Regions from separate parts of the Shewanella sp. 10N.7 genome, predicted to be linked through region 2. Evidence: predicted binding sites of a transcription regulator. Region 2 holds the regulator's gene; each other region holds the start of a gene.
What was found. Region 2 encodes LexA, which represses DNA repair genes until DNA is damaged. Its sites were predicted from a motif close to TACTGTATNNNNATACAGTA; they were not measured.

Region 1 (4,505 bases), on a different contig from region 2:
TATCATCAACTTCTACCGAAATAGAGCAATCCTTTATTGATAAGGTCTTCAATTGCGCGAGTACTAATTGAGTGAGTTTTGATTTTTGCTCAACATCACGTCCAGAAAGGATCTTTAAGGTAACGTGGATAAAATTGATATCAACTGCACCGGTTTGGTAATGTGAATAAGCGATGGCTCTTACCTTAATATCACTGCCTTCTGGGTCAAATAAGTTTGAAGTTAACGCACCTCGGTGAACTAACGGTACGAGCAGATTTCCATCAATTTCTGTCGAGTGCTCAATAATACAATGTGGCATTTATAACTCCTGTGTCCTTGTTAAAGTCGTGCATGAAATTGTTTTCTATGCTCCATTAAGCTTTTGATCTAACTTAATTGATCATCACTCTGGTTGCTTAACTCTGGCTGATTACAATACGCATTAATTAGCTGCTTTAAAAGTAGCGATATGATTTTAAAGATAAGAGTTGGAGATAGGGGAATGCTGGGCTTTTGTACTGAGTTTAAGTAATTGAGCTTAAGTATCGAATTTATGTATCGAGCTGTAATGGTGGATGTCTTCGTGAGTTAAGCATTTACACTCAATTCACTTTCTATCTATTTTACCAGCTCAACACAGTCATTATTCGCTTCGATACTATTCATTCCGATGCTATTCGCTTCGATATAGGATTTGCTTTGTAAATACTGCTGAATCAGGCCTTGAGATAAAATAATCATCGTCATTACTTGATAGAGTATTCCTGACCATGACATCAAATATATTGATAGCATAAGATTCAGTGCGTTACTGGCTATCATAGCGAGTCTTAACTGGCTACCTGCAAAGTAGAATAGGCTAACACTCATGACTACAGCAGCCATGACAGCACACCATTCACTCCAATGTTCAGCCCACATAAAACCCTGTAGTATCGCAACACCGCTAAAAAGCATAGTCAGGAATAAAGGGGATAAGTTAATTGAATCATCTTTATTGAGGCTTTGACAGCAACGAAAGCGGATAACATTAACCAGTTGATTCGCCATGCCTAAAAAACTGCCTAATAGACCTAAATGAACAGCAGTAAGTATTGCAGCAACCATATTGCCATGAATAAATTTGCAGTCTTTCTGTTGGCTATTTGCCCACCAACCTATAGCCATTGACACAAATCCAATTGCTTGGATAAAAAATAACTGATTTAAAGCAAACTCAGGCACGCACAGTAATCCGATAAAAATTTGAAGGTGCGTATTGTCTATATTTTCGCCGCTAAAACAATGATCCAGTCGAGGTTTATTCAATTATGCTGATATTAGCTTGTAAAAGCCCATATGTGTGTAATTCACGTTGCTATGTCGTTATATTTTTGTGTTGTTTAGGCGCTGTTTTTGTTGCTGCGCACAAGTTGTTTAGCGGTATAAAATGGGCAATATAAGGTCAATACACTGCTTATTGAGTGGCAGCTTATGAGTCACGTTGATTAAGTGACTGTTGATTAAGTGACTGTTGATTAAATGACTGTTGATTAAATGACTGTTGATTAAATGACTGTAGGTTGAATGATTGTAGATTGAATAGATGTGATTGAGCAATTGAAGCTCGAACAACTGCTGCTTGAGCTATTACAGCATTGAATAAATGCACAGGCGCTTTATTTTAACGGCAACTAACCTGAGGAATATCTTGCCAGCTGGTGGTGTATTGCGGTGTCAGTAAGTCGCGGCGCATATGCCATTTTCCGCCAATACCTTGTGCAGCCACAAAGACGGAGTCAGTGCCATAACGTTGATTGAGCGTATCACAAACTTGCATTAATGCAGGATCTTTAGGCGGCGTGAACAAATCACCTTGTAAATGTTGTACAGGACATAAGTCCACCAGCCCGACGCCGATTTTATAATAACGGGTAGAGGGGTTAAACAGTTGGCTTCCAATGCTTGTTGCATGACTGATGAGTTCACAACTGTCGTTGGTAGGCGTCGCGCAGCGGTAGTGATACTTAAAACCGCTAGGCTGTTCATCATAGGGGGAATTTCTGGCAAAAATGAGTAAGCTACTTGCTGCAGAACCTTGTTTGCGTGCTTTCGCTGCCGCAATCCCAGCATGCTTACTTAAGGCTTGTAGTAATGCCTCTTTGTCTGTGATGCGTTCACCGACACTGCGAGTCGAAAAAATTTGCTGCTTATCTGCTCGAGCACTGTCCCAGCCCTTACATTCTTCGCCATTCAATTCACGTACCGTGCGCTCTATTTCAATGCTAAAGCTTTTTCGTGCAAGCCCTGGCTGGAGTTTAGAAAGGGCAAGTGCAGTTTGAATGCCCATTTGTTGTAACCTTTTGCCTATACGAGAACCAATTCCCCATACATCGGTGACCTTCATGCTAGCGAGAATATTTTGTCGTTGCTGAACTGAGTCAATATAACAAACGCCATTATAGCCACTCAGTTTTTTTGCCGCATGGTTTGCCACTTTTGCTAGGGTCAGGGTTTCACCGATACCGACACAAACAGGCAAGCGAGTTTCTTTCCATACTGCGCGGCGTATATCAACCGCATGGGTCAGCAAGCAAGGAATTGCAGGATAAGTTTGTTTAAATGATAAGAAGGATTCATCAATTGAATATATGTGTTGCTCTGGTGCGAAGCGGCCAATGACGTCCATCATCGCACTAGAGAGCGAACCATATAATTCATAGTTAGAGGAGAGCGCAATTACGCCAAGTTCGTGGCATAAGTCTTTTACTTCAAAGTAAGGGCCAAACTTACCAATGCCTAACGCTTTTGCTTGTCGGTTGGCGGCAACAATACAACCGTCATTATTGGATAACACAACAATAGGGCGACCGCGCCATTCAGGTCTGAAAACCTGTTCAGCGCTACAATAAAATGAATTGGCATCAACCAAGGCGTACATAAGTTAACCGCCCATTCTAATCATTAACTAATAAAGGACTTTGGCGATGGCAACGAATTGAACGGATCACCACGCCCTCAACACTAAAATTGTCGTGCTCTTGGATTAACACGCTATTGTGATGGTCATTGGCCGACAACAGTAATCGGCGCTTGGTATCAATCAGCTTACAGACGAAGTTGCCGTTGTAATTAGCCACGATTACATCATGGTTTTCAACGTTGACGTGACGATCGACAATCAGAATATCTTTATCAAATATGCCTATCTTTTCCATTGAGTCACCACTGGCTTGACCAATGAAGGTGGCACTCGGGTGCTCAATTAACAGTTCATCTAAACTGAGTGGTAGTTGTCGATATTCTGCTGCAGGGGACTCAAACCCGGTGATCCCAGCGCTGGCTAAAATAGGAATAACGTTCATAAATTTCACATCTAAAAGTAACTGTATATTTATACAGTATTATAGTCCTCCCCGTAAAATTGGCAATAATTTCCGTTTATTTGTATTCGATTTGAACAATCTGTTGGTTATTTATTCAAAGATAGCGTTGAGGCTTCTTAAAAAGAACCATCATGAATTGAATAAGTTAATTGGTTGTTCAGCTTAGGTTTAACAAAAGTAGGTAAAATAGCTATCAAGTTAGCTAATTCAGTAAAGCGGTATGTAATGTAAAAGATCTTTGGAACTAACTGGCGCAAAAAGGTAACTAATAAATGATGAAAGTCGTTACCTTAGTACAAGTTAACTACATCACTGGCTTACTCGCATCGACGTAAAAGGTATATTAAATATGAAAAAATTAATCATGGTCGCAATGTTTGCTTTCTTTTCTGTGGCAGCAAATGCCAGCTATTCAACGCAGCAGTCAGTTGTAATCCAAATCGATCAAGCTAGGGCGAACATAGAATCAGCCGTGAGCTGTTCTATCATTTATTCCCATACACCAATGGCGACTGAAGCGGATTATTACAAAGGCATGGTTTACGAGAATTACTCAAACCTTGTTGAGCAATTAGTATTAACAGGGCAATCAGAACAACAGGCGAGACAAACGGCAATGGAGCAAGTTGTTTCACAAGCACAACACATGGAAAAATTGTTAAATGATGAAAGAGCAGGTGGTAAGGCGCAATTCACTCAGTTGCTTAAGCAAACCGCAGTTCAAAACCAATGCGTGCATTATGCTAATCTGTAACGCTATCCATCAATAGAAACAAATCATAATATAGGCTTGCCGAAACAGGCATTTAGAAACAGGCATTTAGAAACAGGCATTTGGAAGCAATCACTTAAAAATAGCCGCTTATAAATAGATAGTTGAAATATACAGAACAATAAATCATCGTTATGTGCAAATAATAAGCACATAATGATGACCGGGCATTTAAATCTAAAGCCTCGTGAATATCTCGTGTTAGTAAATAGTTATACTCTCTATTTTACAAAAGCTTAGAATATATACTGCAACATTATGTTCTATGTTCTATGTTCTATTTTGTATTTTTAGGAGGTCCTGTTGGGGCTTCATTAGCCGTGATATAACCATCTTTATTTTTATCAAAATGATTAAATCGTTTTGTACCTGCTTGAAACTCTGAT
Region 2 (4,505 bases):
CTCGTCAGTACCTGAAATCAATTGCTGCTCAACAAACAAGTCTAAAACATGATCGACATATGCGGTTAAATCCTCGATACCCATAAACAATTCAGCTTTAAGTAATGGGTAAAAGTCATTGACGATTTTATGAATATTTTCACGATTATGTTCTTCATATTGCACTAAGCAACTGGCAATTAATGAAGGCACTGCCATCAAGTGAATAATGTTATTGCGATAATAACTCATCGCAATCACCGCATGCTCTTCAATCGCAATAATCTCACCTAATTGATCACTAGTTGAAGTAAACTTTTTCAGCGATAAACATTGCTCAATCAACTCACTTGGCGTCCCTTCGGCAACCGAGGTATAGCCGGTGTACGGCACATCTTTCAATAACTTCAGGTATAAGCCTAACTGGCTTTCAAGCTCACTGCGCTCTAACGCATTTTGCTCTGCAGCCAACAGCACCATACTGGTTAACGTGACTGAACTCGCCGCCGCAGCACTGTTGATATTGGTCATCACTTTATTGGCAAGTGTGTTAACCGCAGGCGTTAACCAAGTCGGTTTTTGCTCAGGATCTTGAGCAATTTCTTCACGCCAGTCTGGCGCTTGTTGGTTCAAGAATTGTTGTACGTTAATGGGTTCGCCAAAATTGACATAACCTTGACCAAAATTACCTAATTTACGTAATGCACCAAATACCTGCCACACCGATTCTTTTTGCTTCTTCTTACCGCTTAACTCTTTATGGTAAGTCGACACTTCCATCACGTGATCGTAACCCAAATACACAGGCACCAATGTCACAGGACGCTCAATGCCACGCAAAACACTGTTCACAGTCATCGCTAGCATGCCCGTTTTTGGCGCTAGTAAACGACCTGTACGTGAGCGACCACCTTCAGTGAAGTACTCAACTGAATAACCTTTGGCAAATAATTGATCTAAATATTCTCTGAATACGGCGGTATATAATTTATTACCGTTAAAACTACGACGAATAAAGAACGCACCACCACGACGGAACATTGGCCCCGCAGGCCAAAAGTTCAAGTTAATTCCGGCAGCAATGTGCGGTGGTACCATGCCTTGATAATAAAGGATGTAAGACAGTAATAAGTAATCCATATGGCTACGATGACATGGCACATAGACAATTTCATGGCCGTCATGGTGTAGCTTTCTGACTTTTTCGGCACTTTTAATACTGATACCACTGTATAACTTGTTCCATAACCAAGTTAAAAAGCGCTCAGCAATGCGGATCAAGTTATCAGAATAATCAGCGGCAATTTCATCGAGGTACTCAATGGCTTTTTCGCGCGCTTTTTCTTCAGATATCTTTTTGTTCGCCGCTTCTTCTTGAATCGCTTTAGTAATAGATTCTGACTTAAGTAACGAGTTGAACATCGCCTGACGGTTTGGCAGTTGCGGTCCTGTCATCACTTTACGTTGACGTCTGAAATGGACTCGTGCAACGCGGATGAGTTTATGGGCAATACTGACATCCGTACCATGCTCATCAGCCATGTAACGTAATGACATTGCATTAGAGAATTGAATAAAGTTATGGCGACCTAAAAACAGGATCATTAACCACTTACGCAGCCAAGTCGGGTTTTCGCGTTCAAACACTGCAGCGGTCATGGTGTCATCTTCTTTACCAGGAATACGTCCCCAATAAAGACTAACAGGCACCAACTGAATATCTAACTCTTTATTCTTTTGATGTAATTCGAGTAGTTTGGTGAAATTGGCGACAAATTTTTCACCACTGTGACGCTTGCCAAACAGCGGCTTACGTCCTTCAACACAGACAATTCTTGGGGTATTTAAACCATCAACATCCAGTCTTTCATAAGGACTTGGTAAGCCAAACTTAGCCGACATTTCATGCAAAGCAGCAATGTCACTCAGCGACTCTGTCTTCATGACATAGACCACTGGCTTTTCTGGATCTAGATTTAAGTCAGCGAACGGATCTTCAGGCACAACAACACTGTGTACCATTAATTTCTGAATCCAACGCAACGATTTAGCAATGATAGAATCTGGTTTTAGCATGAGTATTCGCATTATCTACAACGATTTATTGCGCATAGGATACCAGAATCTAGATGGGATTCACTAACCTGCTTATCTGTATTTAACAATTGAGCGGCAATATGAAGGCCGTTAGCTGAAAATAATTAAGCAATTCCAACGCTGATTTATGCTGGACGAAATGCATCAACAGTACTGTATAAATATACTGTATCGACCTGAAACCTCTCTGTTAAGTACTAATATTAAAATTAGTACCAATAAAAATCACACATACCCTAAAACAATCAAGACATTGATTTATATAAACTAAAACCCAATACCACATAATAAAAACAACAATAAACCAGCAGATACCATAAATTTCATTGGTTAATACTTGCGCGACCAAAGATACTGTATATAATGACAGTCACTGTATAAAAAAACAGGAATCAATATGAGACCTTTAACGCCACGACAAGCTGAAATTCTAGAACTAATTAAATGTAATATTGCTGAGACAGGTATGCCACCGACTCGTGCAGAAATTGCCACTAGATTAGGCTTTAAAAGTGCTAACGCTGCCGAAGAACATTTAAAGGCGCTGGCGAAGAAAGGCTGTATCGAAATTATTCCTGGCACTTCACGCGGAATCCGCATGATTCAGGAAGAAGAGGAAGTTGAAGAAGGCCTCCCTCTTATCGGACAAGTTGCAGCAGGTGAACCTATTCTTGCGCTGGAACATGTTGAACAATACTTCCAAGTTGATCCTGAAATGTTCAAACCAAATGCTAATTTCTTACTACGAGTTCGTGGCGACAGTATGAAAGACATTGGCATTATTGAAGGTGACCTATTAGCTGTTCACAAAATGCAGCAAGCTAAAAATGGTCAAGTGGTCGTCGCTCGTGTAGATGATGACGTCACAGTTAAACGTTTTGAAAAGAAAGGCAACGTTGTTTATCTGCACGCAGAAAATGAACAATATTCGCCGATTAAAGTAGATTTAACATGCCAGAGCCTGACAATTGAAGGGCTTGCAGTTGGCGTTATCCGAAATGGAGGTTGGTTATGAACACATTATTAGGTAATGCACCACGTCATCCAGGCTTATGGGTCGATATGACATCAACAACTGCGCCAGTTAAACAAGGCATTGAAACTAAGCAAAGTGCCAACCAAGGCTTAACTGAGTTAACCCAGTTGTGCAGCCATTTGGCCATTTTAAGTCAGCAAGGTCGTTGGATTGTACTGATTAATCCTCCGCATATTGGCTATAAACAAATATTGGCTAACGCTAACGTTCGCATGGATCGTGTTTTACTTGTTCACACTAAAGATGAAGTAGAAACGCTTTGGGCGATGGAAAAAGCACTAACAAGTGGTACTTCCAGTGCCGTTATTACTTGGACTACACCACTAGATGCGCGTGATAATCGACGTATTCAATTGGTTGCTAAAAGCGCATTAGCACAAGGTGTCATCATTGAAGATGTAAATACTCACTTACATGATGAACATATGGGTGCCAATACTTCTGTAACACCAACAAGCTTAAATTTATCTGCTTTTCACTAAACAAATCTCTCTTTAAAAAGCCCTTCATTTATGTGAAGGGCTTTTTTTTGCGCCTTTTTTCAGCAAATTAGATGATAAAGTGATCTTGATCAATATTTAATCTCCAAGTAATGTAGTTAACAAGAGAGTAACAATTTGCTGTCACTCTTGAGTTTATAAAATGATAAAAAGCTACAAAACGCTGTAAAGATTGTGCTGGTACCATGCGGTATAGAAAGCCTTGAATAAAAAGCGTCAATTTAAGAATTGAAAAGTTCAGTATTAGGTACAAGTGTGGCCACCATAAACCAATAGAATAATCGAGTATTGATACTCGCAGCCACCGTGTACTTTGAAGTGATCAAACTTTTTCGGGAATAGAGAAGTTTGCATAGAGCAGAGTATTACTGTGTGACTTTTCCTTGTTGTTATTGCAAATCGCAATTGGCAGAGGAGTGGTCTTGTGAAGCGATTGTTGTATGGATTAATGGTGCTGCTATTTGCAGTACCGCTTGCGGCGGCTGATATGCCGCTTAACATGACGCAAGGCGTAACAGAAATCAGTGGCAAGGTTTATGACCTCCACATGATTATTCTATATATCTGTTGTGCTATAGGTGTTGTGGTCTTTGGGATCATGATTTACTCAATGATCTACCACAGAAAATCAAAAGGCGCAGTGCCGGCTGATTTTCATGACAGTACCAAGGTTGAAATAGCATGGACAATCGTGCCATTTATCATCCTTATTGGTATGGCAATTCCTGCCACTAAAACTCTGATTGCTATGGAAGATCCTAGCGATGCAGATTTAACCATTAAAGTGACTGGCTCTCAGTGGAAATGGCATTACAGCTATTTCAACGAAGATGTCGAGTTTTTTAGTTTACTCTCAACGCCAGCAGAGCAAATCCAAGGCTCTGCGGAAAAGA
Region 3 (4,505 bases), on a different contig from region 2:
TCGCCGTTTGCGATAAAGGCGCTTTATAGAGTAATACACAGTGACTGGCAATCGAGCCACGTCCCACGCGACCACGTAACTGATGTAGTTGCGCTAAGCCTAAACGTTCAGGGTTTTCGATAATCATTAAGCTGGCATTGGGCACATCCACACCGACTTCAATCACAGTGGTTGCTACTAATAAATGTAGCTCACCTGCTTTAAATTGGGCCATTATTTGTTGCTTCTCAGCGCTTTTCATCCGCCCATGAACTAGGCCTATTTTAAGCTCTGGTAGTAAATGACTGAGTTCTTCGGCTGTATCTTCAGCGGCTTGGCACTCGAGCACTTCAGACTCTTCAATTAAGGTACAGACCCAATAAATTTGTCGATTGTCATTTAGTGCAGCTTGTTTCACTCGCTCAATCACTTGATCACGGCGATTATCACTGATGGCGACAGTAGATACTGGCGTTCGACCTGGTGGCAACTCATCAATCACCGAGGTTTCTAAATCGGCGTAAGCCGTCATAGCGAGAGTTCGGGGAATAGGTGTCGCCGTCATAATTAACTGATGAGGATGAAAACCTTGGCTGACGCCTTTTTCACGCAAGCCTAAACGTTGATGCACCCCAAAACGGTGTTGCTCATCAATGATAATTAATGCGAGTTTATTAAAGCTAACTTGCTCTTGGAAAATGGCGTGAGTGCCAATCACCATTTGCGCGCTGCCATCTGCGATGTCCGCTAACGATTGCGCTCTTGCTTTGCCTTTTAATTTTCCTGCAAGCCAGCCAATTTTTAGCCCCAGTGGCTCAAACCATGCAGCAAAGTTAACCGCGTGTTGTTCTGCCAGCAATTCAGTGGGCGCCATCATAGCGACTTGGTAGCCATTTTCTATTGCTTGTAGCGCCGCGAGCGCCGCGACTAAGGTTTTTCCGGAGCCTACATCCCCTTGCACTAAACGCATCATTGGGGTGGGTTGTTCGATATCACGGCTAATATCAGCGCCGACTCGTTGTTGTGCGCCTGTCGGCTTAAATGGCAATGCTTTCAAAAATGGATTTAGCAACTGACCTGTAGCGGGCAAGGTCACAGCCTTATCAAGGTTATTACGCTGACGTAGTTTCAGCATGCTTAAGTTATGTGCCAGTAACTCTTCTTGCACTAAGCGCTGCTGAGCTGGGTGCATACCAAGCTCTAAATCAGACTGTTCAATGTCGTTTGGGGGGCGATGAATGAGGTGAAGCGCGCGGCCAATGCTCATATTATTGGGCTGTAACTCGCTAGGCAATAACTCGGTTAATCCACCTTGTGTTAATTGATTTAAGGCTTGTTCGGTCAGTTTAATCCAGCTGGCTTGCTTTAGGCCTTCAGTGGATGGATAAATAGGCGTAAGCGAATCACTCAAAGCAGGGTTTTCACCTTCTTTGATGATTTTGTATTCGGGATGAATGATCTCGAAGTGACGTTTGCCACGTTTTATTTCGCCATAAGCACGAATGATGGCGCCGTTTTGCATGCCATTACGTTGGGCAACTGAGAAGTTGAAAAAGCGCAGAGTCAGCATGCCGCTGTCATCAGCTATGGTGCAGGTCAGCATACGTCTGCGACCGGGTACGATTTGGGTCGAAACGATTTCAGCTTCAACAGTGCCGTACATGGCAGGATATAGACTGGCAATAGGATAGATTTGGGTGCGGTCTTCATAGCGCATAGGCAAATGAAACAGTATATCTTGCACTGTTTTAATACCCAGTTTTTCGAGCTTTTCGGCGACTTTTTTCGCGACGCCTTTTAAGTCGGTTATAGGAACCTGATCCAATGGTTGCAAATCCACAATGCCTTTATAGTGTCTGGTAACGACTTTATTTACGGTTTATCTCATTTTGCGCTTAGCAGGCAAAGAGAGTTATCCAAAGAGTTATACAACTCACTTTGCAGCGTTAATCAATGCTAGGGACAATAGTACTGTAAATATATACATATGTATGGCTTATCTTAGCAGAGTTTTAAAACAAGGCAATAATATTACCTGATTCTATGCTAAGCGACTCTATAACCAGCCTTTTTGTTTAGCAATCCGCGCTGCATCAATGCGATTGGTGGCATTTAGCTTACTGATTGCTTCGGACAGGTAATTACGTAATGTGCCTTCGGCAATAAATAATTGTGCTGCAATATCACTGGTTGATAAGCCTTCGCTGGCAAGCCTTAAGGCTTTGCGCTCTTTATCATTGAGTGGATCGATATCGCCAATTGCGCTGATCGCCAATTCGGGATCAATAACCTTTTTACCAGACATCACCTGCTTAATGGCTGACAGTAAGCTCTCGGTTGGGGCATCTTTAAGTAAAAAACCTTCAACCCCAGCGGTTAGTGCGCGCTTTATGTAACCCGCACGGCCAAAGGTTGTCAGGATAATAATCTTAGTTTTATGGGATGAGTCAGCTTGATATTGCTGCAGCCATTGTGCGAGTTCGAGCCCCGTATGTTGTGGCATCTCAATATCACTGAGCAGTAAATCAAAGGACTGCTGTTTTAATAACGCCATCGCTTGGGCGCCATCTTCGGCTTCGGTGACTTCTACCTTACCGAGTGCGGCATCGTCTGTCAGGGTTAGCAATGCAGAAAGTGCCCCACGCACCATAGCTTGATCTTCTGCCAGTAAAATTCTCATTCAACCACGTCCTTGTTTTGTGCTATTTGTTGGGCTGAAAGTGGTAAAGAAATTATAAATCGATAACCCTCTTCCGTAGTGTAATTAAACTCACCTGATAACAACTCGACTCGTTCTCTGATTCCTTTAAGCCCGTTGCCTTCAATGATCTCCTTAGTCGATGCATTGTCGCTAAAGCTAATGCTCAGTTGTTCATCTTCATGGGCGAACTGCCATACACATTCAGTGGCATTGCCATGTTTAATTGTATTATTGACCAATTCGGTGAACATTAACCCTAATTGTGATTCATGTAATGCAGGCATCTTGGGTAATGTCCCTTTGAGATGCACTTCAATACTTTGTTCACGCAATAACCCCGTTAACTGCTGCAGCGTATCGGTTAGCCCTTTATGTTTATAGTCCGATACCGTCTGACGTATTTGGCTTAGGCTTTCACGAGCAATATCGGCCAGTTGACTCAAGTGTTGTTGGGCTAAAGGTAAATTCCCTGTTTCAACTAATTTTTCAGCCAGCTGGGCTTTAAGGGCAATAGACGACAAGTTGTGACCCATAATGTCATGTAAATCACGGGCAATACGTTCTCGTTCTAACGCGGTTGCGAGGCTGGCTATTTCATCGCTTGATTGACGCTGCTGACGTCTCACTCGCTCGCTGTTGTGTTCAATCACGCCAAGTAATCCCACGACAAACATGATGAGCATGCCATAGAGCGGGAAGTAATAGGCTTCAAATCCAATCAGAAAATCCAGAGTCCACAACCATCCAGATAAAATGAAAAAGCAGAATACTGCGGTGCGAAGCGAATAGAAAAAACCAATAAAAAAGGCGGCAAAACTGAAAAGTGAAATGGCACCACTGGTAAATGGTGCTGCAACACTGGCGGTAAGTAGCATTAACCCAATGGGGTAAATGGCTTTAGCTGAGGCGCTTTTAAATGCCCAATAGTAACTGTATACAAAAGGGATTAGGAGCAACAAACTCACGCTGATACGTAATACGTCGTCCCGCATAAACCACAATGGGATGAAGTAAAAAATCAAGTTAAGTAAGTATACCCAAGCGGTTTTTTGCTTATAGTCACGTTCAGGTTGAATTGTGTCGCTGTTGGTCATTTTCTGGTGAACCTTTCCTTGCTCAATTTGCTGGGCTAATCGTTGATGATTCATAACCTCTCCTTGCTGAGTTAGCATACAGTAGCAGATTAAAAACCTGCAACTGTATGCTCGTTTTACACTATCAAGCAGTTTGACGTTACTCGTCAGCCGCTTAAGTAACTCAAGTTGTGTGAATACTGGGATTTATTAATACTGCTGCGCTGAAGTCGGTGGATTAAGTAAAAAATTAGCCCAGCTATAGTTAGGGTCAATATCGATAGCCTGCTGCCAGTCTTGCTCGGCATCTTGTTGATTACCTAGCTCTTGCTGAGCAAGTCCGCGCCACGTATAAGCTTCGCTGTGTCCCCAACAAATGTCATCACATGGACTTTGGAAGCGCTCGATAGCAACAGAGGCATATTGTTTTGCTTTATCCATACCGCCGCCATATTGAGTCGGTGTGTAATAAGCACTCATGGCTTTCACCAATGCAATACGAGGATTATTGGGGGCAATCTGCTCAGCTTGTGCGAGTAGAGTGCCAGCTTTCATGCCCAATGTTTGCCCCTTCGTTGGATCATTTGAAATTTGCATGCCATACACTGATGCGAGTAATGCCATTGACTCAACATCATCTTCACGGCCAAGAATATTTTCGAGAGTGGTTTGAGCTTCATCTAATGAGCGCTTGAACATGCCACGCTGTCCGACAATATTCGCGGTAATTGCGGTGCGATATTCTGCGTAAG
Region 4 (4,505 bases), on a different contig from region 2:
CGGCAGTATTAAAGCTGTCTTTAAAAAATCCAGTACACTTCTTGGCGCTGGGTTTTGGTAGTGGTCTTGCTGCGAAAGCACCGGGTACATTTGGCACCCTTGCCGCTGTGCCATTGGTTTATTTAATGAGCCACTTAAGTTTGACTGCTTTTATTATTATTACTCTCATCAGCACGCTGGTGGGCTTTTATATTTGTGATAAAGCTGCAAAAGATATGGGCGTACATGATCATGGCGCCATTGTTTGGGATGAAGTTGCAGGCTTAATGATTACCATGATAGCTGCGCCTGCTGGGCTTATATGGCTTGTCATCGGTTTTGCATTGTTTCGTTTTTTCGATATCCTTAAACCTTGGCCTATCCGTTGGTTAGACGCAAAGGTTCATGGCGGATTTGGGATTATGATTGATGATGTCTTAGCTGGTATCTTTGCTCTAGTTTGTTTGCAGGCGATTTATTATTTCGTATAGAGCCATCTAAACAGTTATTGAAAGCAACATTACTTTCAGTAAATTAAAATTTCGTTTCAATAAGTAAAAAATAGAAAAGCCCACATTAAGTGGCTTTTTTGTTTGATAAATAAGTGCTAATTGCGGCTTGTTATCGAGCAAGATTGACTTAATCAGTGTAAAAGCTCTCGCGCATTTGCGAGTGCATTTTCAGTGATAACATCACCCGCCAGTAACCTTGCTAACTCACTGATGCGCTGCTCTTTATCAAGCGGTTTCATTTGAGTCTCAGTGCCACCACTTTTGGTAAACTTGTTCACTAACATATGTTGATGACCATTACCGGCAACTTGTGGTAAATGAGTCACACAGATAACTTGGGTCGATTCCCCCAAACTACGAAGCATTCGACCGACAACCGCTGCTGTCGGGCCAGAAATACCCACATCAACTTCATCGAATATTAATGTTGGGGTTGAAACTTTTCTAGCCGTGATGACCTGAATACCTAAGCCTATTCGAGATAACTCACCACCTGATGCCACTTTAGCAATAGGTTGTAAGGGCTGGCCTGGGTTGGTGGTTACTTGAAATTCTATTTGATCGCTGCCCATTAATGACTGTGACTCAGGATTAAAGTTAACCGCAATATTGAACTTGCCTTTAGGCATATTTAGCTCGTGTATTGACTGAGTTACCAGTTTATTGAGCTCTTTGGCATAACGTTGGCGGCTTTGGCTGAGTTTCTGTGCGTTTTTAATATAAGCGAGTTTACTGTCATCTAATTGTTGCTGAATCTCATCTAGACGGCTTGCATCGCTACTGAGCTCTGATAGTTCAGCTTTTAACTGCCCATGGTGCTCAGCTAGATATTCGGTCTGCACATGATGCTTGCGAGCCAGTTGCATTGCTTTAGATATTCGCTGCTCAAGAAAGGCAAAATGTTCAGGGTCTAACTCAATTCTACTGAGATAATCCTGCACTTCACTAGTGCTTTCTTGGACTTGTATTAAAGCTTCATTGAGCATTTCAGCAATGTTTTTAAGTGTAGGATCAAAGCTCTGTAAGCTGTCAGCGACTGTCACAGCGCGGTTAAGCAAAGATTCAATATTATGTTCGTCATCTTCACTGAGCAATTGGAGTGCGCTTTGACAACTTTCAATTAAGTCGGTGCCGTTTGCTAAGCGTTTATGTTCTTGCTCTATTTGTTCAAACTCGCCAGGTATTAAAGCAAACTCATCTAATTCTTCAACTTGATATTGCACCAGTTGTTTTCGTGCGATGCGCTCTTGTTGATTCTGTTGTAATTGTTTGAGTTCATTTTCAACATTTTTACAGCGCTGATAACTTTTAGTCACGCTATCAAGCAATAACTTATGATTGGCGTAGCTATCGAGTAGTGTGAGTTGATGTTCACTTTTTAGCATTGCGTGGTGTGCGTGTTGCCCATGGATCCCAACAAATAGTTGTCCAAGTGTTTTTAACTGCGAAAGTGGTACAGGGTTACCATTAATGTAAGCGCGAGAGCGCCCATCGGCACTGATGGTTCGACGTAATATACATTCATCTTCGACATCAAGATCGTTATCTTCAAGCCAGCGTTTGGCAAATGGCACATCATCTATTGTAAAGCGTGCGCTCACTTCAGCTTTATTGGCACCAGGTCTCACTGTATTGGCATCAGCGCGATTACCTAAGCATAAACCTAAGGCGTCTATTGCAATCGATTTACCCGCACCTGTTTCACCTGTAATGCTGGTCATGCCGGCTTTAAAGTCGAGTTCAAGAAAACGTACAATCGCGAAATTATTAATGCTTAATTGGCAAAGCATAATCAATCCTTGTGTGAATAATCATCAAACCACTGTATTTATAAACAGTTTACACTGTTTTTTTATACAGTAAAGTACTGGTTGTTGATTTCTGTTATGAGGATTTTAATCTCCATGTAAACAATAATATAAGCTGGCTCAGTTTATATTGTGGAGTAACTTCTCAATAATAGGCAGTGTAATAAAGGTGGCGATTGTACTGATTAAAATGCATTTAGCACTGGCTAAGCCATAGGTTTGATAGCGTTGGGCAAGTAAGTAAACACTCGCTGCAGTAGGAAGCGCCGCCAAAATAACGCCCATGATAAGCAACTCAGTATCAACATTAAAATACCGTAACAAGGCGTATGCGATAATGGGCTGAAATACCAGCTTTAACATATTTAGCACGGTCATTTCGATAGCAATGTGGTGTCTAGTTTCTGAGGGTTCTTCGCCGCCATGCATGGCTTTGGCTAACACCATACCGATTGCAAACAGCGCACACGGGCTAGATGTATTACCGATAAGTCGCATCATCACGCTTAGACTGTCAGGAATAGGGAGCTTAAGCGCTGAAGCTGCGACCCCAAGTACAGAGCCTATTACGATTGGATTACTGCTGAGTGCATTTAGCATGATAATAATGGGATGACGTTTTTGCTGCTTATTAATGTCGAGCTCCATGCTTACCATCACAAAGGCAAACATGACAATTGATAATAAACTGGCAATCGCAGCTGCTGTAATTGCATGGTTGTTTCCTGGATAGAGCATCATCATCAGAGGAATACCGATAAAGGCTGTGTTACCAAAACTGGTATTAAGCCCCCTGATAGCAGCTAATGCAGGTTGCTTTTTATCAGCTGATAACGAGATGACAGCTGTGACAAAATAGGTAACGAGCATTGTAATGCCAAATGATGCAATAAACCCCCATTGTAAAATTTCATCAATGTCAGTTTCGGCTAAGGCAATAAACAGTATTGCAGGGAAGGCAACATAGTAAACATATTCATTAAGGGTAAAGTCAGTATCATGTGGCAAGACTTTAAGCTTTTGTATAATAAAGCCTAAAAGCATGATTCCGAAAACGGCAATAAGAGGGGTAAGAATACTGGGCATCCCTCAATCCTTGTTAATGAGTAAAGTGATAATGATAGGCGCTAGTCGTGAGTGTTTTGCGATTCAAGCATAAAATACTCAATCATAATGTTGTAAATATTAAGGTGAAACTAATCGAGCGCAACCTTCAATAGCTTGTAGGTAATACAAGAAGTTTTGGCTGTAAGTTGAATGAGTCATAGCCTTTAATTTCGATTCTATTAAATGAGTCTACTTGAAATAACGTAAAAGAAAATGCGATTAAGGTCTTACTTTAGATGATAAAAACCTTCAAAGAAGTAAAGGGAGTGTTGCTGGCATCACTCCCACTATTAACTCTGATTAAACAGCGTCCCTTTTAGCTATTTACTGAGCGCTAATGCCAATATTTGATACACCAGCATCGACAATTTCTTTGCGTAACTCTTTAATAAATTCAGCAGATATTTTTGGATTAGCTTCAACAATATCCAACAACATCCCTTGAAGCTCTTTCTCTTCTTTCATAACAGGATGATTGAAAACAAACTCTTCGACTACTTCTTCGTTTAGCTCGTCTTGAAGTTCTTCAACACTGATTGCTTCGATATAATTGGCTACAGTGCTTGAAGACAGTTTACTGATGTTAGTAATATCTTCTTCTATTTTACCTTGAATGCCGCCTAGAAGCGTTGTTAATGCCACTGCTGCGTCCATTGCTGGATAGACACCGTATGCTTCAAAGTCACTTGGCTCAGGCGTGTTGTCTTCAAGACGTTGTAAATGGATATCGTAGTTAAATTTAAGTTTTTTATCGTACTGAGATTGCCAAAGCAAATCTAATACAGTGCTGAGCATTTTTGGCTCGCCAAATTCACATACTTCAGAAAAAAGTTGGTAGTTTGGCAGCATACGCTGACAAAGTGCAGTCGCAAATAATTGCTTTTGAGGTAAAGATAACGCTTTTAAACGTTTAAAAAAGCCGGGTTGATTACTCATTGGGAACATCCGCTGATAACTGTGATATCACTTGATTTGCTGCTGATTCTACCTTAGTTAGCTCGTCAAGTAACTCTAGTATTTCCGGTTCTAGATCATCAAGGCTGATTTTTTTCTTCAGTGATGACTCTATCTCTTGGCAAAGCTTTTGGGTATTGGGAAC

Region 1: the regulator LexA is predicted to act here: its motif matches at 3,346-3,365, upstream of LMH66_RS04545 (LexA family protein).
Region 3: the regulator LexA is predicted to act here: its motif matches at 1,949-1,968, upstream of recG (ATP-dependent DNA helicase RecG).
Region 4: the regulator LexA is predicted to act here: its motif matches at 2,334-2,353, upstream of recN (DNA repair protein RecN).

Annotation. Positions count from the first base shown of each region.
Region 1 covers NZ_JAJGZS010000005.1:25,149-29,653, reverse strand. The annotation lists gene LMH66_RS04560 (5-carboxymethyl-2-hydroxymuconate Delta-isomerase) at 1-301, opposite strand, end outside; gene LMH66_RS04555 (YgjV family protein) at 601-1,206, opposite strand; gene LMH66_RS04550 (Y-family DNA polymerase) at 1,646-2,902, opposite strand; gene LMH66_RS04545 (LexA family protein) at 2,919-3,326, opposite strand; gene LMH66_RS04540 (hypothetical protein) at 3,697-4,101, shown strand; gene LMH66_RS20555 (hypothetical protein) at 4,397-4,505, opposite strand, start outside.
Region 2 covers NZ_JAJGZS010000022.1:52,593-57,097, reverse strand. The annotation lists gene plsB (glycerol-3-phosphate 1-O-acyltransferase PlsB) at 1-2,055, opposite strand, end outside; gene lexA (transcriptional repressor LexA) at 2,474-3,091, shown strand; gene LMH66_RS14435 (cell division inhibitor SulA) at 3,088-3,594, shown strand; gene coxB (cytochrome c oxidase subunit II) at 4,037-4,505, shown strand, end outside.
Region 3 covers NZ_JAJGZS010000018.1:41,176-45,680, forward strand. The annotation lists gene recG (ATP-dependent DNA helicase RecG) at 1-1,813, opposite strand, end outside; gene LMH66_RS12580 (response regulator transcription factor) at 2,036-2,659, opposite strand; gene LMH66_RS12585 (sensor histidine kinase) at 2,656-3,828, opposite strand; gene LMH66_RS12590 (tetratricopeptide repeat protein) at 3,964-4,505, opposite strand, start outside.
Region 4 covers NZ_JAJGZS010000007.1:26,630-31,134, reverse strand. The annotation lists gene LMH66_RS06005 (phosphatidylglycerophosphatase A) at 1-470, shown strand, start outside; gene recN (DNA repair protein RecN) at 623-2,281, opposite strand; gene LMH66_RS05995 (AEC family transporter) at 2,420-3,385, opposite strand; gene LMH66_RS05990 (YjaG family protein) at 3,731-4,342, opposite strand; gene barA (two-component sensor histidine kinase BarA) at 4,335-4,505, opposite strand, start outside.